2 regions of the Schaalia sp. JY-X169 genome follow, and region 1 is predicted to be linked to the other one. Evidence: riboswitches for the same ligand, from Rfam matches in the RefSeq annotation. Region 1 holds a riboswitch; the other holds the start of a gene.

The links. A riboswitch is a leader RNA that binds a small molecule or an ion and turns the genes downstream of it on or off. The one in region 1 is predicted to bind S-adenosylmethionine.
Region 2: another riboswitch for S-adenosylmethionine. It lies ahead of H2O65_RS07150 (hypothetical protein); the one in region 1 lies ahead of H2O65_RS00750 (methionine ABC transporter ATP-binding protein).

What each region holds. Positions count from the first base shown of each region.
Region 1 covers NZ_CP059675.1:163,469-173,792, reverse strand. The annotation lists gene H2O65_RS00775 (potassium transporter Kup) at 1-547, opposite strand, end outside; gene tadA (tRNA adenosine(34) deaminase TadA) at 629-1,093, opposite strand; gene upp (uracil phosphoribosyltransferase) at 1,153-1,791, shown strand; gene H2O65_RS00760 (MetQ/NlpA family ABC transporter substrate-binding protein) at 1,997-2,860, opposite strand; gene H2O65_RS00755 (methionine ABC transporter permease) at 2,981-3,715, opposite strand; gene H2O65_RS00750 (methionine ABC transporter ATP-binding protein) at 3,718-4,707, opposite strand; SAM riboswitch class I at 4,712-4,799, opposite strand; gene gluQRS (tRNA glutamyl-Q(34) synthetase GluQRS) at 4,941-5,867, shown strand; gene H2O65_RS00740 (TetR/AcrR family transcriptional regulator) at 6,081-6,755, shown strand; gene H2O65_RS00735 (carbohydrate ABC transporter permease) at 6,857-7,807, opposite strand; gene H2O65_RS00730 (carbohydrate ABC transporter permease) at 7,804-8,787, opposite strand; gene H2O65_RS00725 (ABC transporter substrate-binding protein) at 8,859-10,256, opposite strand.
Region 2 covers NZ_CP059675.1:1,613,644-1,623,967, reverse strand. The annotation lists gene H2O65_RS07180 (LssY C-terminal domain-containing protein) at 1-1,006, shown strand, start outside; gene leuA (2-isopropylmalate synthase) at 1,157-2,899, shown strand; gene recO (DNA repair protein RecO) at 2,900-3,640, shown strand; gene H2O65_RS07165 (C69 family dipeptidase) at 3,671-5,143, shown strand; gene H2O65_RS07160 (isoprenyl transferase) at 5,146-5,925, shown strand; gene H2O65_RS07155 (GRP family sugar transporter) at 5,922-6,980, shown strand; SAM riboswitch class IV at 7,115-7,227, shown strand; gene H2O65_RS07150 (hypothetical protein) at 7,271-7,792, shown strand; gene H2O65_RS07145 (HNH endonuclease signature motif containing protein) at 7,900-9,873, opposite strand; gene H2O65_RS07140 (hypothetical protein) at 10,019-10,324, opposite strand, start outside.

The sequences.
Region 1 (10,324 bases):
CAAGGACCAGGAACCACATCACCATTACCGGACCAAATGCGCTACCAATGCCTGCCGTACCCTTCTTTTGGAAGGCAAATAGGGTGGTCAAGACAATCAGAGAGATCGGCACCACCAGGTGCGCAAGATCCGGGTTGATAACCGAAAGGCCTTCGGCTGCACTGAGAACCGATATGGCAGGCGTAATCATGGCGTCACCTAGGAACAGCGATGCACCGATGATCGCAATTGTGGTGACAACAAACGCCAACCGGCCGACCTTCTTGGTCTTCCTGGTTATCAGGGCTGCGAGCGCGAGTATTCCGCCCTCACCCTGGTTATTGGCCTTGAGGATAAGGCCAACGTAGGTGAAGGTAACAATGATTATCAGGCACCAGATGATCATTGAGATAACCCCGAGCACCGCAGACGGGGCAAAGTCGCCGCCATCGTGGGTGAGGACGGCACGAAGTGTATAGAGCGGGGATGTTCCAATGTCGCCAAAGACTACGCCAATGGCCCCAACTACAAGCGGCGCTAATGCGCCCGCGCGATTATCGCGAAGCATGAGGTGAATACTGTCACCACAAAGCCCCCGCGACTAGTCCCAAACCGCGCCTAATTTTGGACAGTGCGTCACGGTCGATAGTCAGCGGCGCAAGCCCTCGAAGAACGCGCGCAACTGCACTTCGGCCTCGGCTTGCATGACCCCGGAAACCACTTCGACCCGGTGGTTCAACCGGGTGTCCCGAACAACGTCCCGAATCGACCCGCAAGCGCCCGTCGCCGGTTCCCAAGCACCAAACACCAAACGGTCAAGTCGGCTGTTGACTATTGCGCCCGCACACATTGTGCACGGCTCTAATGTCACCACTAGCGTGCAGCCGGCCAGGTTCCAGGTCCCGAGGTTCTCACCGGCCTCACGTAGGGCGAGGATCTCAGCATGCGCGGTCGGGTCGTGATTGACCTCCCTGCGATTCCACCCCCGCCCAACAACGTTGCCATTTTGGTCGAGGACGACCGCACCAACCGGTACGTCCCCAGCTTGGCGGGCAGTGTTGGCAAGCAGCAAGGCTCGGCTCATCGCCCGCTCCCACCTTCGCTGAGTTTCCATGAAACCACAATAACGCCCTCGCGCGTCCAGATGGTCGGCAAGCACGATATTCTGTACCCATGGAACTCCAAGTCATTGATCACCCTCTGGTCGACCACAAGCTCACCGTTCTTCGTGACAAGAACACGCCCTCGTCGACATTCCGTTCCCTTGTTGGCGAACTTGTCTCCCTCTTGACGTATGAGGCGACACGGGATGTTGCCGTTGAACCAGTTGAAATTGAGACACCCGTGGCACAGACCACGGGTGTTCGTCTATCTGAGCCACGTCCCCTGGTTGTGCCGATCTTGCGCGCGGGCCTCGGCATGCTCGACGGCATGACGGCGATGATGCCCACCGCTGAGGTGGGCTTCTTGGGAATGCGTCGTGATGAGGACACACTGGAGATAGAGACATATGCTCGACGCCTCCCCGACGATCTGTCTGGACGTGAGGTGTACGTCCTCGACCCCATGCTGGCAACTGGTCACACCCTTGTGGCGACGATCGAATACTTAGTTGAGCACAACGCGAAGCGCATCGTTTGCATCTGCCTTCTGGCAACGCCTGAAGGGATTGCGGAGATCGAAGCGCAGATCGGCGACCGCGCTGATGTAACTGTGGTGACTGGTGCGATGGATCTGGGCTTGAACGAGAAGTCCTATATCGTTCCGGGCCTTGGGGACGCCGGCGACCGCCTCTACGGGGTCGTCGACTGAGTCGGGCTGCGCGCGGGCAAACTTCGTACGAAACGTCCGCGAGCCGACTACGCCTTAGCGTGCGAGTTCGGCTTGAATAACGGTGTAATTCCGCGTCAAAATTGGCCAAACCCGCACCGTACGTCCTAACCCGCACCGCAAAGGACCGCGCTGAGGCAAATAGTGGGGGAGCAGCAAGCAGCTGCTCCCCCACTATTGCTATCGACTAGAAGGCTGGGATTACTGAACCATCCGTCCAAGTGCTCTTGATGAACTCTGCGACCTCGTCGCTCCGGAGTAGTGCATCTAGCTTCTCAATGGCGTCAAGCTTGTCGGTACCGTTCTTCCACACAAGCAGGTTGGCGTAAGGGCTGTCCGTACCGTCCTCAACCACCAGGGCATCATCCGCTGGTGACAGGCCGCCCTCGAGGGCGAAGTTGCCATTGATTACCGCGATGTCAACATCCTGCAGGTTGCGAACCAGGGACGGTCCTTCAACCTCGATCAGGCTGATTCCCTTGAGGGGTGTCACCGTAGTCGCGTTGATCGCGCCATCTGCTGGAAGTTCGACGAGGCCGTTGGCTGCAAGAAGCTCAAGTGCGCGACCCTGGTTTGATGGGTCGGTGATGACGCCTACCTTAGCTCCCTCGGGAACGTCAGCGATGTCAGTGATGGTTTCTGAGTAGATGCCCAGGGGCTCAATGTGAACCGGGGAGCCTGCGACAAAGTCGTAGCCGCGCTCTTCTGTCTGTGCCTCAAGGTAGGGGACGGTTTGGAAGAAATTGGCGTCCAATTCGCCGGCATTGAGGGCCTCATTGGGCTGGATGTAGTCAGAGAACTCAACGATGTTCAACTGCAGGCCTGCCTCAGCCGCCAGGTTGTCGTTGATGAAGGTGAGGATTGAGCCGTGAGGACTGGGGCTGGCCCCAACAGTCAGAACCTCGACGTCTCCGCCCTCGGCTGCCTCTGTGGCAGCGTCATTCTGCTCCGCCTCGGTCGACTGGGTGGTGTCGCCACCGCCGGATGAGCAGCCTGCCAGGACAAGGGCTGCGGCCGCACCTGTTGCTGCAAAGTATCGTAGTGAACGCATGGTATTTCCTCCATTAGTTGTGCCCAATTGGGCTGTGAAGAATGAAAAGTCTGTTGGTGATGTTTAGTCGGGGTTCTGCCGAGTGCTTTGTACCATCTAGTCACTCCGGCTGGTGGCGCCTCAGCGGTGGTCCACCAGCCGGCTGATCATATCGCCGAGCATTTGGACCAGCTGCACGATGACGATGATCGCCACAACGGTGATGATCATGACGTCGTCTTGCCACTGGTTGTACCCGTAGTTCATGGCGAGGGCGCCAAGCCCGCCACCTCCGACGGCGCCAGCCATGGCGGAGTATCCGATTAGCGTGATGAACAGGGTAGTCACGGACTGCACCAGGGATGGCATAGCCTCACGGACCTGCACCGCCCACTCAATGCGCATGTTGGATGCACCCATCATCTGTGCCGCCTCGATCTTCCCGGGGGAAACCGCATTGATATTGGTCTCCACTAATCTGGCGAAGAACGGTACGGCGCCAACCACCAGGGGGACGACAGTTGCTTTCCAGCCCAGCGAACTCCCAACAAGCAGGCGAGTGAAAGGGATCAGCGCGATCAGAAGGATCATGAATGGGAAGGACCGCACCACGTTGACGACGACTCCAACAGCCTGGTTCAGCGCCGCCCTTGGCTTCAGACCCGAACGGGAACTGGACGCGAGGAGGAGGCCGAGCGGGAGACCAAGGATGACGGTGACTAGGCTTCCCCAACCCACCATCAGAAGCGTTTCGAGAACCGCTGGCCAGAACTTCTGCTGAATAGCTGGGTTATCGCCCCAGCGGGGTCCACCGGGGGCCGCAAAGATTAGGGAGAGCTGACTCGTGGAGACAAAGAGTTGCGAGAAGACCGTCATGATCAGACCCACTCTCTGACCAAAATAGCGTTGCGTTCAAGCTGGCCGCGGATTGCGTTTGAGTGGTAGGCGGGCACCGTAATAGCTAGGCGGCCAACTTGCACTTCACCAATCGACTCAAATCGGCCTGCTGCGACGTCAGCACCCAGAGAGGCAACGAGATTGAGGACCGTGGCGCCGGTTGGTACACCGGGACTGGAGGTGAAAGAAATATCCAGAAGAGCTTTCCCATCAGGGATCTCCACACCATCAATGTTGGGACGCGGCACCAGGTCCTCTGCAAGCGCAGAGTCCGGGCTCTCCAGTACCTTGGCAATTGGGCCGCTTTGAACAACGCGTCCGTGTTCCAAGAGTGTCACGGAGTCACAGTAATCCCGAACCACTTCCATCTCGTGTGTGATGATGACGACGGTAACTCCGGATTCGTCACGAAGTTTCTGTAGCAGTCCCATCACTTGTTTCGTCGAGGACGCATCCAGGGCCGAGGTTGGCTCATCACACAGCAGGACAGGTGGATTGGTGGCCATCCCCCGCGCGATTCCGACACGTTGCTGCTGACCGCCGGAGAGCTGCGCGGGGTATGAGGCTCCACGCTCTCCTAGGCCCACAACGGTCAGCAGTTCCTGAACCCGAGCAGCCGCCTTGTCTTTCGACTCACCGGCAAGTTTGAGGGGAAAACCGACATTGGCTGCAGCGGTTCGCGAGTCAAGAAGGTTAGGGGTCTGGAACACCATGCCAATGTTGCGGCGTGCTGCCCGTAGTTCCGGTCCCGATAGGGCCGTCATGTCGATACCGTTGACGACAATCTGTCCTGTTGTTGGGCGTTCGAGGGCGGTGAGGCAGCGAATCAGAGTGGATTTGCCCGCACCAGACTGACCAACAATTCCGTGGATTGCACCGGCCGGAATCGAAAGGGTGACGTTGTCCAGTGCGACGACAGAAGTCGCACCGGAGATGTCATAGACCTTTCGGACATCGACTAGTTCAATCAAGGTTCCTCCATCGGTCCTGGCGGTAGCACCACGCGTGTTGCTGGTTGCTGCAGCGTCAACGAGCCAGGTCTCTCAGCTGCTCTAGATGGTTGTTGCAATGATAATAGGGTTGTCAGACAGACCAATGGCAAATTGCCTTCCAGAGTGTGGACAGCAACCGCTGGCTGCCACCGCTGTGGAAAACGACTGAAGCAGACTCGTGAAGGAATGCCAGTAGGAGGAAGGAGGGTGCGATGAATGCGGGCCGTTACGCACCATCCCCAACGGGTGATTTACACCTTGGAAATCTCAGAACAGCCCTTATTGCGTGGGCTTACGCCAGATCCACGGGGAGAGACTTCTACCTGCGTCTTGAGGACCTTGACCGGCAGCGCTTCCGCGACCCCCAGTCCCAGATCGATGACCTTGAGGAGCTCGGAATCGACTGGGATGGGGACATTGTCGTCCAGAGTGAGCGCTTGGACCGTTACCAAAGCGCAATCGATGCTTTGCAGGAACATGACCTGGTGTTTGAGTGTTTTTGCTCGAGGCGCGACATCCGCGAGGCAGCCTCTGCGGCTCACGCACCGCCTGGACACTACCCTGGAACATGTCTGCGCCTCTCAGAGGGCGTGGCCCTTAGACGCAGGGCCGAACTGGCGGACCGCGGCTTGCAGCCAGCCCTGCGGTTGCGACCCACAGCGGCGAACTGGACGATCACCGACATGGGTCGAGGGCGGTTCACCGGGCCCACCGACAGCGCCGTCCTCCAACGAGGTGACGGAGCTTTTGCATACAACCTGGCCGTGGTTGTCGATGACATTGCGATGGGGGTTGACCAGGTGGTGCGCGCCGACGACCTACTGGCTTCCTCACCGCTCCAGGCATATTTAACTCACGAACTCGGAGGAGTCGAACCCCTTTACGGTCACGTCCCCCTCGTCCTAGGCCCCACGGGCAGGCGCCTGGCGAAGCGAGACGGTGCAGTCACTCTGCGCGAACTGCACGAAGCCGGACTCAACACGGCTGACGTGGTGCAGATACTTGCGGAGTCGCTGGAGCTCAGCAAGGTGCGAAGTGCGGCCGATTTCCTGGAGCATTTCGCCAAAGCACGTCTCACTGGCGACCCGTGGACGTTCCTACCCCCAAATATCAGACCCACAGCAGTTTCCCAAGAGTAATCGCGCTACTCCAATCACCCCGCTCAAAGGTGCAGAGATGTTTCCTATTGGTGTTATTTGGGCTGACTGGCCGTAGTCTGACATGTGGATGCAATCCATACGATTTCGTCCAAAGAGATCAACCTTGCAGGTAGAGGCACTTGCAAGGGAAGCTTGTCTAGTCAGAAATCCGCTTGAGCAGCAAACGCTGCTCTCTACTATTAAGGAGTCACCGTGGGTCGTCCCCGAATCTACGATGAGACACTACGAGAGCGCCTGATTGAAGAAGCGCGCCAGATGCTCACCGTCGACGGATACCACGGTGTTTCGTTGCGAGTTCTCACAAGAAATGTTGAGACCTCAACGAATGCCGTTTATACGCTGTTTGGGTCAAAGGAAGCCCTCATGGCGGAAGTTGTGATCCGCGACTTGGATCGACTGTTTGGCGACCAGTATGATCCCAATCCGAGCGAAAACTCCGAGGATGACCTCCTCAAGTTCGCTACTTTCTATCGCAAGCATGCAACTGCCGACCCCCTCGCTTTTGCGGGAACCTTTGAGGCAATGGAAGAGGCACGCCGCCCTGGCAGCCTTACCGACCGCATCAACCCGGAAGCAAAGAATATTGCGGCACGCATCCATGCTCCACTTTTGTCGCTATGCCAACGCATCGTCGACGAAGTCCCCGACAAGGAGATGGACGCGCAGAAAATGGCGGCGGGACTGTGGGCACTACTCCACGGGTATGTTTCGCTAGAGAATGCTCACGCTCTTCCCTTGTCGGAAGAAGAAGTTGAGGCAGCTTTCGAGCAGAGCATCCACGCCCTCTACATTTGCTGGGTCACCGTTGTTCCTTCGGGTGACACTCAAGAACTGGTTGACGAGGACGAACAGGCGACTGTTAACTAGCATCCACCCAAATCTGGCCAACCGCTCTTAAGGATCGGTGAGACAAAAGGGCCGACACCTGGGATAACACCAGGTGTCGGCCTTTTCTGTCGTCGGAACGATCAGCCCTTCACAGAACCCGCAGTTAGACCCCGCACGAAGTACTTCTGCAAGGAGAAGAACACCCCGAGCGGAATGATCATCGAGATAAACGCGCCCGCAGTAAGGAGGTGCCAATCCTGACCGCGCGACCCAGCGAGAGACTGGAGGCGCGCGGTGAGCGGAGCGGTTAGCTCCTGACCACCGGAGAACGTCAAGCCCACAAGCAGGTCGTTCCACACCCAGAGGAACTGGAAGATCGCAAATGATGCGATGGCTGGCACCATGAGTGGAAGAACCACCCGGGTGAACGTAGCCACATGTCCGGCTCCATCGACCTCGGCGGCCTCAATAAGCTCCCGTGGGATCTCTTGCATGAAGTTATGCAAGAGGAAAATCGCCAGAGGGAGCGCGAATGCAGTGTGAGCAACCCAAATCGACATGAACGGGAATGAGTTCCCAAAGGTGGAACTGAAGATGCGTAGCAAAGGAATCAGCGCCATTTGGAGCGGAACAATCTGCATTGCGAAGACAATGACGAAAACTAGGTCCCGTCCTCGCCATTTCATGAATGAAAAGGCGTAGGCAGCCATCACAGCAATAGCCAGCGGGGCAATCGTTGCTGGGATAGTGATTACCAAAGAGTTGGTCAAGTAGTTGAGCAGGTTGCCCTGAGACGAAGTGCCAAAGAGGACGGCCTCGTAGTTTGACAAGGTTACCGAAGGATTGGCAAACCAGGTCCACCAACCGGTTGACTTGATATCAGCCTCAGGACGGAACGAGGTTATGAGCAAACCCAAGGTCGGAACCGTCCACATGATCGCGATAAGAACTGCAATCAAAGATGCAAAGCGGTTGCTCAACGACTTCTTCGCCAACGTCACAGCACCTACGTGCCCGGTATCGGTCTTCTTGCCGCGACGCTTCGGGGGTGCCTGATCGTCATTCGGCAGTACTTCTGCAATGGTGCTCATCCGCGAACCTCCTTGTTCTTCAGCATCTGTCGGATGTTAAACACCACGATGGGGATAACAAGGACAAAGATGATCACGGCTGTCGAAGAGCCCAAACCGGCATTTCCGAAGGTGAATGACTGGTCATACATCTGGTTCGCAAGAACTTGGGTTTGGAACTTTGCTCCGGTCATGGTCTGGGTAATGTCGAAGACCTTCAGTGTCGCGATAGTAATAGTCGTGTAGACAACCACCAGAGTTGGCCGAATTGTCGGGACTGTAATTTTGGTCAACATCTGCCACGCATTCGTGCCATCGAGTCGTGCTGCCTCGATTAGCTCCATGGGGATGCCCTTGATAGCAGCTGAGAGGAGCACCATGGCGAAACCTGCCTGGACCCAAATGAGCACGACAATCAAGAAGAGCGTGTTGAGGGGGCTGTCCTGCAAGAAACGCACGGGTTCCCCACCAAACGCAACGATGATTGCGTTCAGTAGCCCGCGTTGATTCTGCCCGGCGCTACGGTAGTCATACATGAAGCGCCAGATGATGCCAGCACCCACGAACGATATTGCCATTGGCATGAAGAGCAGCGACTTCATGACCTTTTCAAACTTCTTGCCATCGATCAGTAACGCATAGAGCAGCCCGACAAGTACCGAGACGACCGGGACAAGCAGGACCCAGATCGCAGTATTTATGAATGCGCGCTGAGAGTCTGAGTTTGTGAACAACCACCCGTAGTTTTCAAAGCCTACGAAAGTGGTCGAAGTTCTATCAAAGAAGGAGTTATATGTCGTGAGGACTGCGGGCCAGATGAGGCCCATCCCCAGGAGGAAAAATGCGGGGATCACGAACACCAGAACCGATGCGACATTTCTGCTCTTACCCTTAAGGCGATCCGCAAGGGACGCCATCAGGAGCAGGATCGCAACGATCGCAATGATCGCGATCACGGCCAGAACCATCTGGCCGACCTTTGTATGTAGTAACCAGCTCACCATATTCCTAAGATTTGTAGCGCGGGGCCCGCTTCGGACCCCGCGCTATCTTCACCAAGACTGTCGCTAGATCAGCCCTTGGGCCAGGAATCCTGGATGTTGGTTAGCATCGTTTCCGCATCGATCTGACCGTCAATCCACTGTGTCGTACCGGTCCAGAATGAACCCGCACCAACCTCAGAAGGCATCATGTCAGAACCGTCGAAGCGAGCAACTGAGTTCGGATCCTGCAGCAGTTCGATTGCGAGACGCAGGATATCCGAGGACGCCAAAGCCGGGTCAACGAACTTGTTTGCAGAAGTCACGCCACCCAGTTCAACACGGGTGTTGGCAAACGTTCCAGAGGCCATGAAGTCCTGGACTGCTGCGGCTTCCGGGGTGTCAGCAAAGCGAGCCACGAACTCACCGGCTACCAGAAGAGGAGCTTCATCCTCGGTCTCAGCAGGTAGGTAGAAGGCAAACACGTCACCGTCGGGGGCAACTGTTGTGCCTTCTGGCCACTGTGCTTCGTAGAAGGAAGCCATGCGGTACATGTAGCACTGGTTGTCGAGGATCGGCAGGCCACCATCGTTGAAGGAGGTCGTAGCGATCGAGCGGGAGTCACCAATACCGCCATTTACGAAGGCGTCGTTGAGCAGGTAGTCACCAACAGCATTGGTGGATTCGAGAATCTCGGGAGCATTGAATGGAATTTCATTGGTAACCCACTGGTCGTAGGCATCCGGCCCTGCGACGCGGAGGACGAAGTCCTCAATCCAGTCAGTTGCCGGCCAACCCGTAGCACCACCGGATTCAATACCTGCACACCATGGCTTGGTTGCGCCATCACCAGCGGTGTCAGCAGCAATCTTTTCGGTAAGCGCCATCATCTCATCGAGAGTCTTAGGAACCTCGTAGCCGTGCTCTTCAAATGCAGACGGGGAGTACCAAACGAAGGACTTGACGGAAGCGAGCATCGGTGCAGCGTAGAAGGTGTCGTCAACGGTGCCATACGTCTTCCATTCAGGCGACCAACCTTCGTCAACTTTGGCAGTTGTGGCTTCATCGGCGGGCTGCACCTTGCCGGTGGCAACCATGCGCTTCAGGAGGCCAGGCTGCGGAATGATCGCGAGGTCGGGCGCATTGTTACCTTCAACCTGCACCACCAGCTGCTGCTCAAACTCGCCAACACCGTTGTGCTGAACTGTGATGCCCGTGCATTCTGTGAACTTGTCGAATGTGGCCTGAAGGTCGTCAGCCTCAGAGTCACGAATTGACGAGAACAGGCTCACGGTCGTTCCGGGGAAGCTTCCGTACTGCTCAAAATCCTCGCAACCTTCTGCGGCTGTCCCACCACCTGCATCCCCACTCTCGGCTCCTCCACCGGTGTCACCACCGATTTCGCCGCCGCCACTACACGCGGAGAGCACCAGCGCTGACGCTGCCGCGATTCCCGCAACGCCTGCAAAGCGCTTACTTGTTACTTTCATTGTTCCTCCGTTACCTCGTTGTACAGGTAGCCATCGCCTTCAGAATTGTGCGTGACCTGAGGAACACT
Region 2 (10,324 bases), 930 kb from region 1:
GACGAGTTCAGGTCTGCTTGGCGACGTTGTCAACATGGCGTGGGATGGTCCCGAAGATAACATTCACAGCGCAATGCAGGCCGCGGGCTGGACGCTGGCAACCCCGATCACACTGGGTTCAGCGCTGGGGATTATCCGCTCCGTGTTGACTCGTTCGCCGGACCCTGACGCGCCCATATCGCCTCTCTTCCTGTTCGGTCGAAAGCAAGACTTTGCCTACCAGAAAGAGGTTGGCGGCAGCGCAAACCAGCGCCACCACATCCGTTTTTGGAAGTGTCCTCCGCACTGGCCCCTGCCAGGTGGAACTGAAGTTGACTGGCTCGCCGGAGCAGCTTTTGATACAGGAGTGCGCCTGTCTTCATTCACATTGCAGGTTACGCACGCGATCTCAGGTGATATCGACAAGGAACGTGACTTCACGATCTCCTCGTTGAAGGGCGTCGATCCGGGCCTCAAAGTCACGTGGATTGAGAAGTTCTCTACCGCATTCCACGCACGCAATGGCGGCGGCGACATGGTTCACACCGATGGGAATCTTCCCATCGTCGATGTAGAGACCTTGCCCGCCTCAATCCCGCAGGTGCATCTGAGTACTGCCAAGCCGCCAGCAGCAAAGACGTTGAAGCAGAAACTGGCGCAGACCAAGCGGCCGGCAACCATTTACGTCGCCACCTTCTTCATCATGGTTTCGATAATGCTCACCGCGCGCGACCTCGTTGCGGGAACAACTATCAGTCCGGCGCTTTCCTGGGTTTCCATCGGAGTCCTAGTTCTACTCTGGCCAGCCCTTTACTACGGGATGGCACCAGCCCGATGGCTCCTAATGGTGCTCTTCGGCGTAGACGTCCTCGTTCACCTAGTCGCGTGGTTCCAAGCAGACTTTGTGGTGAATGCTTCAACCGGGGTTGCCCACGTCGGGGTGGCAACCATCATGCTGGTGATCCTTTCATCTGACCCGGTTACAGACTTCACGGCCACGATCAGCAGTTGGTGGAGGGCCAAATGATGAATGTTGGTTGCGGAAACAATACGGAGGGTTGTAGATTGCGATCGTGACTAGCCTGCTACTTAGCTGCCGCGGTGAAGCCTGATCCAGATCGGAAGGCACACCGCGGAGTTTGGCGTTCCGGTCAGCAACGGATACAAAGGCAGACAAATGATCACAAACGGTCCCGCTAACTTACAGCAAAACTCTTCCATGCCGGTTGCGAAGTACCGGCCATTCCTCCAGACCAATCCTCCCCACCTCACCTACCGGAAGTGGCCGGAAAAGCAGATTGTTAAGGCTCCCCGCTGGCTCACCACCGACCTGCGTGACGGTAACCAGTCTTTGGTGGAGCCGATGGACCCAGCGCGTAAACGTCTCATGTTCGACCTGCTGGTACGCATGGGTTACAAAGAAATCGAGATTGGGTTCCCCGCAGCATCCCAGACGGACTTTGACTTTGTTCGCTCCCTGGTGGAGACGGGCGCAGTCCCCGACGATGTGACAGTTTCCGTCCTCACCCAATCGCGCCCGGAAATCATCACCAGAACGGTGGAATCCCTAGTTGGTCTGAAGCGCGCAACCGTGCACCTCTACAATGCGACATCACCCATGTTCCGCGACGTGGTCTTCCGCAATAGCAAGGAAGAAACCATAGCGCTTGCGGTTGAGGGAACGCGGCACGTCATGGCTGCAGCTGAGAAGATTCTTGGCGACCAGACAGTGTTCGGCTACGAGTACTCTCCGGAGATCTTCATTGACACTGAACCGCAGTTCGCCCTCGACATCTGCGAGGCCGTCATGGATGTCTGGCAGCCGGGACCTGACCGGGAGATCATTCTGAACCTACCCGCAACCATCGAACGTTCCACACCGAACGTCTACGCGGACCAGGTGGAGTGGATGTCGACTAACCTGTCGCGGCGCGAGTTCATCACGCTGTCCGTGCACCCACACAACGACCGTGGCACTGCGGTGGCGTCAGCGGAACTCGCCATGCTCGCCGGGGCTGACCGAGTGGAAGGCTGCCTTTTCGGCCACGGTGAACGAACGGGTAACGTCGACCTCGTGACGTTGGCGCTGAACCTTTACACGCAAGGTGTCAATCCGCAGGTGGACCTGTCGGACATCGACGATGTCCGGCGAACCGTTGAGTACTGCACCGGTATGGGCGTTCACGACCGTGCGCCGTATGCGGGTGACCTTGTGTACACGTCCTTCTCGGGTTCGCACCAGGACGCAATCCGCAAGGGATTCGCAGTCCGTGCCGCCAAGGTGGACGAGCAGGGCTCGGACGTGTACTGGGAGATCCCCTACTTGCCTGTTGACCCCCATGACGTAGGCCGGTCGTACGAGGCCGTTGTGCGCGTGAACTCGCAGTCCGGGAAGGGTGGCGTCGCCTTCCTTATGTCGTCCGCGCATTCCCTGGAGTTGCCGCGGCGCCTGCAGATCGAGTTTTCACGAATCGTCCAGGCTGAAACTGAGGAGAGGGGCGGCGAGATTGACGCCGCGACGTTGTGGCAGTTCTTCGCGGATGCCTACCTGCCCAATGATGCGGCAGAGAACTTAGAGCCGTGGGGGAGATTTGTCCTCGGACGTTCCTCAGTGACTTCGGATGACTCCGGGGCTCAGTTGCAGGCTGAACTGTTTGATCGGGGAAGCCAGCTGATCATGAAGTCAACGGGTAACGGACCCGTTGACGCATTCGTGAAGGGGCTTGAGGACCTCGGGCATGACCTGAGGATCCTTGATTACTCAGAGCACGCGATGAGTTCCGGCCATGGTGCGAACGCCGCTGCATACATTGAGGCAATCGTTGATGGCCGCACGGTGTGGGGTGTCGGCATTGACTCGTCCATTGCTCGGGCGTCGTACAAGGCAATCATCTCGGCGCTGAACCGGGCCCTGCGCTGAATGCAGCGAACTTTCCGTGATAGGGCGTTCGTTTTACGTGCCTACAAACTGGGAGAAGCAGACCGAATCCTGGTGATGCTGGGGGAGAAGAGCGGGCAGTTCCGGGTTGTTGCTAAGGGAATCCGGCGCACTTCCTCTAAGTTTGGGGCGCGGCTGCAATCCTTCAACCTTGTCGATGTTCAGTTTTATCGAGGCCGCAGTGAGCTTGCCACCCTGACGCAGGCGGAGACGATCAGTGCGTACTCGGTGGACATCGCTCAGAGTTACGGAAGTTTCACGAATGCGAAGCTCATTGTGGAGGCGGCTCAGCGAATAACTGAGGGGCAAGAGCTGCCGTCACCGGAGCAGTTCGCCCTGCTTCACGGCGCCCTGCACGCCATGGCTTCCGGAACCAAACCGCCGGCCCTAGTCGCAGCGTCGTACTTGCTGCGGCTTGCAACCATTGAAGGATGGCAGCCGACCCTGGACAGGTGTGCCCAGTGCGATACCCAAGGGTGGTATTCACACTTCTCGGCAACCAGTGGCGGCAGTGTCTGTGACGACTGCGCAAGCGCGGATGCACTACGTGTTGAACCCGGTGCGCTCAGACTCATGGACATGCTGCTCCGGGCTGATTGGCAGTCCGCCCTCGCACAGGAAAGTGAGCACTGGGGCGAGGCATTGGATGTGTCGGGGGCGTGGGTGCAGTGGCAGTTGGAGCAGCGTCTGCGCGCACTCCCATTTGCAAGCATCGTGGACTGAAGCGTGGCGGCGGCCTTGCCCCGCGCTGCGGTGCCCGTTCATTTGCCCCGACCCGCTGGGCTTAACATTGAGGTGACAGAGGAGGTTCTCGTGGGGTGCACGACGATTTTGGTGGGTAAAGACGCAAGCTATGATGGCTCGCCTCTGGTGGCGCGGAATGAGGACTCACCCAACGGTGAGTTCCACCCGAAGAAGATCATTGTTGTAAAGCCCGGTGACCAGCCCCGCGAGTACACAAGCGTCATCTCAAAGGTGACCGTCCCGCTCCCAGACGACCCGATGCGTTACACGGCCGCCCCGAACGCCATCCCTGATCAGGGGATTTGGGCCCAGGCTGGGATTAACTCGGCCAACGTAGCGATGAGCGCAACTGAGACGCTCACCAGCAACGAGCGCGTCCTCGGCGCCGACCCGCTGGTCTCGGGTGGCATTGGCGAAGAGGACTTCGTAACCCTGGTGCTCCCGTACATTCATTCGGCGCGTGAGGGTGTTGTTCGTCTTGGTGCGCTGCTGGAGCAGTACGGCACGTATGAGATGAACGGCGTCGCCTTTGCGGATGCGGATGAGATCTGGTGGCTTGAAACCGTTGGAGGTCACCACTGGATCGCGCGCCGCGTCCCCGACGACGTCTATGTGACGATGCCTAACCAGCTGGGCATTGACAGTTTCGATGTGGAGGACGCCCTCGGTGAAGGCCGCGAGTACCTGGCGTCTTCTGACTTGCGAGATTTCATCGCGGACAACTGGCTAGACCTCTCCATTGATGGGAACCTGAACCCGCGGGACGCATTCGGCTCACACTCGGATGCCGACCACGTTTACAACACTCCTCGCGCCTGGTTCATGCAGCGCATCTTGAATCCCAACAGTACGGAGTACGCACCGACCTCGGACGATATTCCATGGTGCCGGCACCCAGAACGCAAAATCACCATTGAAGATATCAAGTATGTATTGAGCTCGCACTACCAGGGCACCCCATATGACCCGTATGCGGGCACCGATGAGCAGGCGAGACTATTCCGCCCGATTGGGATCAATCGGCATAGTCAACTTTCTATCCTGCAGGTAAGGCCAAAATCGTCCCGTTCGATACAGTGGATCGCATTTGCTTCCAACCCTTTCAACACGCTGATTCCCCTCTACACTAACGTTGAGAAAATGCCCGACTATGTCTCTGACACGACAGGCCGAGTAACAACGGAGAACTTCTACTGGGCCAGCCGCATCCTCGCTGCATTGGCAGACGCCCAGTTTTCTGCGGCGCTACCTGAGATTGAGAGCTACCAGCAGGCCACGCTTGCTGCAGGCCACGAAAACCTCGCAAAAACTGATGCTGAGGCACGTATCCTCGTCGACAGTGCATCGGTAGGTGGCCTTCTCGAGGCCGCCAATGAGGCGATCACAACCACGGTCAAAGAGGCAACCGAGGCGGTGCTCGACAAGGTTCTCCTGATTGTCAGCAACGGCATGAAGAACAGCTTCTCCAGGTCGGATGGTTAGACATGGCACTTGATGCGCCAGGTGCTGGTCGCACCGTTGTCCCGCCCCATCTTTTAGGCCACGTCCCCGAACATGTCGCGGTGATCATGGATGGCAATGGGCGTTGGGCGAATGCAAGGGGCCTGCCCAGGACCGAAGGGCACCGAGCCGGTGAGCTTGCACTAATGGACACCGTCGCGGGCGCTGTCGAGGCTGGCGTCAAGTACCTCTCGATGTACGCGTTCTCTACGGAGAACTGGAAGCGTTCGCCCGAGGAGGTCCGTTTCCTTATGGGGTACTCACGGGATGTGATACGTAAGCACACGGACCGCCTCGACGAATGGGGCGTGCGGGTCCGTTGGGTCGGACGAAGACCACGTCTTTGGAAGTCTGTCCTCAAAGAGCTACGGGTTGCCGAAGAGCGAACCAAGAACAACACCAAGACGGAACTGCTTCTGTGTATCAACTATGGGGGGAGAGCCGAAATCACAGACGCCGCCCGGGCGCTTGCGGAAGAAGTTGCTGCTGGAACTCGCAAGGCTTCCTCTATCAGGGAAGCCGATCTGGCGTCGCACCTGTACGCCGCGCAGGCCCCAGACGTCGACCTGTTGATACGCACGTCGGGCGAGTCAAGGATTTCTAACTTCTTGCTTTGGCAGCTGGCTTACGCCGAACTAGATTTCGTGCCGCAGGCGTGGCCGGAGTTTGGGCGGGAACAGCTTTGGGAGCGTCTGATCGCCTACCGGGAACGCGAGAGACGCTACGGCGGAGCGGTTGACGCCGTTGCCGGTAGCAACCAATGAGCTTTGCGATTGGGCTCTTACCCGCGCTGCTATTTGGGTCTTCAAGTGTCCTGCTGATGAAGCTCGGCGGGGACAGCCGACAGCAGACCATGGGGCAGTTTCTTGGCGCCTTGGCAGTGGCGATAGTTTTGGCGCTCAGCGTGGGAGTGGACACGAACCCCGCTGTTCTTCTCACCGCCTTTGTTGCGGGTGCAGTGCTTGGTGTGGGGATGAATCTGCAGATTATTTCCTTTCACTATCTGGGTGTCTCACGTGTCATGCCGCTCACGACGGGCGGTCAGCTGATCGGGGTGGCGGTTCTTGGTATTGCCCTGTTCGGAGAGTGGGTCGGATCGGCGGCGCTGCCGGTGGGAATCGCGGCGTTGGCGTCAATACTGGTGGGGGTATTTCTTGCGGGCTGGAGCGAGCCCGACCCTCTCACCGTGTCCGCTCCCGCGGATCCCGCTCGGGTCGCTCCCGCAGATTCTGCTCGGGTCACGTCTGCTCCGCTCGCTCCCGCAGATCCCGCTCCCGCGGATCCCGCTCCTGCAGATCCCGCTCCTGCACCCGCTTCCGCTCCTGCTTCTGCTTCCGCTCCTGCTTCTGCTTCCGCTTCCGCTCCTGCTTCCGCTTCCGTGCGAACCGGAATGGTCATCATGGCCATTTCTACGTTGTTCTTGATTGCATTTCCTACCCTCACGAGGTTGTGGTCGATTGATCCGATGACGTCGCTGTTGCCGGAGGCGATTGGTTTCGTGGTGGTGGGTGTGATCGCCACATCCCCGCGACGAGGCATGCCAGATACGCGTTGGAGTCGCCCTACCGTTGGCGCCTTGCTCCCGGGGGTCCTGTGGGGCACGGGGTTGATCGTGCTGCAGTACTCAATAAATGTGCTCGGGGTGGCTGTGGGATTTGCACTTTCGCAGTTAACGGTGGTGGTTGCGACTTTTGGGGGCATCTGGATTCTCCAAGAGAAGAAGACACGCAAAGAGATGCGCGTGACCATGTTGGGAATGCTGTTTCTGGTCGGCGGTGCGATGCTGCTCGGATACGCGAACGCACTAGACGGAATCTAGCCACACTGGCGGCGTGACATACTCAGCGCCTCCTGCTTGACGGTGGCCTGCTGCTTCCCGCTGCTCGTTCGGCGAGGGTGCTTAGGGTCAGCCCCACGACAATGTGTCGTGCGACCGTGCTACGGTTCTTGCAGGTTCAAGAGTTGTAGCTTTCAGTACCTGGCTGGCTGCACGGCAACCCTCTGCGTCGAGCGGGGTGCCCCAGGGGAAGAACCGGCGTGAACAACCGTTCATGCAAGTCGAGGGGGGCCCAGGCGTGCGCGTGTTGGGCTCCGGTAAGGATTGTTCCCATGCCTGTTTTCCAGATTGCCGTCGCTGATGGGGGAGTAGAGGACTTCGAGACCACGGACGGGTGGGGTGAAGTGCCTGAAGTGGATCGGCCCGTGTGGTCTCGCTATATGCTCGACCATTGCCCTTGGTTTCCCGGGGCGACCATTGTGTCCTTTATTGCGTCTGGCGTAGTCAACGGCGGCTCCCGCGTCCCTGAGGTTTGGAAGGAGACGGCCGCGGAGCTGCACAGCGGCGGCTTTACTCCGCTCCAGTACTACCTACTTGCGCAGTTGTTGTCGGATAAGCGCAGGAGGAACGAGCTTGATGAGGCCACTCATGGGCATCTTTTCAAGCAGTGGTATGAGGAAGGGTTCCCAGCTTTTCAACTTGATGCCGAAGCCTGGAAGCCCTGGCTTGAGCGACTTGTGCGAGCACAGTCGCCGCGTCGCGCCCTCGACCATATGCTCTTCGGGCCGGACCTGCCGGCACTGGGTATGGTGATGTCGCTCTCCGGAGAGCTGGCCCGGGTCGTTTCCGACTGACGGTTGCACTCAAGGGGGCTTGGGCGGCCTAGGGTTTTCTCTTTCAGCAAGGCCCCCAGTCTAAGAGGGCCCACTATCCGAAATCCCTTGGCTGCCCAGGCGTTCGGTTAGGCGGCGTGGTTCCACAGTGTTGGTGGCGTCCCATTTTGGCTGCCTGGTGGCGCGCCTTGTTGGCCTGGCTCCCTACTGTGTTGGTTTGGTGGCGGACCGGTTTCGTCGGGGGCTGCGCTGTGTCTGTCTGGTGGCGCGCTGGTTTGGTTTGGTGGCTTGTTTTGGGGTGGGAGGACGCGTGTGGTTGGTTGCCATTTTTGTGTGGGGTCTTTCCAGTGGGGTGGTTTGATTTGGGGTGTCCCGTTTTTCATTTGGATGTTCCAGGGGCCGTGTTCGATGTGGCGGTGGTGTCCGTGGCAGAGGAGGACGCCGTTGTCGGTGTGGGTTTTGCCGCCTTGGGCGTGGGGGGTGACGTGGTGGACTTCGCACCATTGGGCGGGGGTGTCGCAGCCGGGGATGATGCAGCCGCCGTCGCGGGCGAGGATGACGCGTTTTTGGTGGTTGGTGAAGACTCTTTGGGTGTTGCCTAGTTCGGTGATTTTGCCTTGGGGGTCGGTGGCGTAGAACTGGATGGCTCCGGTGCAGGCGGCGTGTTCGATGGCGAGGTTGGAGATGGTGAGGGGGCCTTGATTGGTGTGGATGAGGCCGGGGCGCCGGTTTTGTAGGGCTTGGCGGCTGGTTTGCATCATGACTACGGTGCCTGATCCGCCGAGGAGGGGTGTGCCTGGTTGACCGGTTTTGATGAGGTTGGTGGTGTGGGTGGCGGCGCTGGAGGCAACTGTGATGATGGAGGCGAAAGCGTCGTGGCGTTTTTGTGCGGGGCTGCGCTGATCCCAAACCCCACCAGCATTGTCATTACTGTTGCTGGCCGGGTCGCCACTGTTGTTGTGGGCCGGGTCGCCACTGTTGCTGGAGTGGTTACCGGCGCTACTGGTGTTGTCACTGTTGGTGGGGTCCCAGTGGTGGCGTGTTCTGGGGGAGGTGATGGTGTTGAGCATGGTTTCTAGGTGGGCGGCGATTTCTGGGGTGAGGTTGGCGCGTAGGGGGATGAGTCCGTGTGCTTCTTGGCCGATGGTGAGGAAACGTTTACTGGTGGTGTGGTAGTCGGCTTGGATGCTTTGGCGGGGGTCCCAGAGGTCGGCTGCTTGGCTGCAGGCGCGACGTATTTCATCTAGGTGAGCGCCACTGAAACCAGTCGTGGGAGTTCCACCAAACCCAGCGCCCAAACCAGTATCAGTTCCAGCGCCAGTGGCGGCGTCAGTGTCGGTGCCGGTGGTTGTAGGGGTGTTTCTGGTAGGGACATTGTTGTTGTGGAGGTGTTGGGCAACATCGTGGTAGTTGCGTTTGTCACCTGGTAGGCCGAGGGCGGTTCCGACTAGTTGGCCTTCCATGTCCCCGGTGTGGGTGCCACCGCGTTTGTCATGTTGGGTCAGGGTGTCAACAATGCGGAGGGCGCCTGCTTCACTAAGACCCCCAGTTTCAAGGGCGGAGGCTACTAACTCAAATGTTGCACCACGCCCCGGAACACCGCCACTGCCGCTGCCGGGGTCACTGCCAACCTCAGGGCCCCTGCCACTGCCAGCAGCGTTGCTAGCGAGGTCATTGCAGCTGCCAGGGTCAGTGGAGGGATATGTTTGCGGCAGGGTTGCTTCGGCAAGGCGGAGGCGGGCGCGCGCCTCGGTAATACTGCAACCGGTTAGGTCGCGTACCAGTGCAGCGCCCCCGGTGAATCCGGCCATGGCTCCACCATTGAGGGCCCCACTCTTCAAACGTTGATCCAGCACTCCCGCACACCCGGTACCAATGGCTTGCAGGCGTTTGACCAACACGGCAGTAATCTGGGCTAACCCTAAAACCTGCGAGTTGGGTGCCCCCATGATGTCAGTGATCGCCGGTAAACCGGCTCCCACCGCGGCCAAATCAGTAATGACCCCAACCAAGCCCGCCGGAATGTCCGCTGCTGGTCCGGCTGAGAACCTGGCCGCCGGGACCGCCCTGCCCTCAACAATGCCCTCTATAGGACTGGTCAAGATCATCACCTCCTCACAAGTAGGACCGAACAAGTAGAACACCTGTTCGATAAACCAACCCTACGAGCACCCTCCGACATCAACCCCCCAAAACCACCACCCCCACACCGAACAGTGACCCACCTCACAAAAACTGCTGTGCCGCCTAGCCTACCGCCCGCCTCACCAGAACCCTGAGCTGGTCTGCGACCTCGTCATTTATCTCCAATACAGCGAACGACGTCGGCCAGAACACGCCCTCGTCCAAAGCGGCGACATCGTTGAGACCGATGGTGGCGTACCTGGTGTCAAACTTGGACGCCGGCTGCAGAAACACAACGACCTTGCCGTCCCGGGCATACGAGGGAAATCCGTACCAAGTCTTCGGGTCAAGTTCAGGCGTAACCTCCCAGACGATCTCATGGAATCGCTCCGCGATCTGCCGGTCACTGCCCTCAAGCGCGCTGATGGC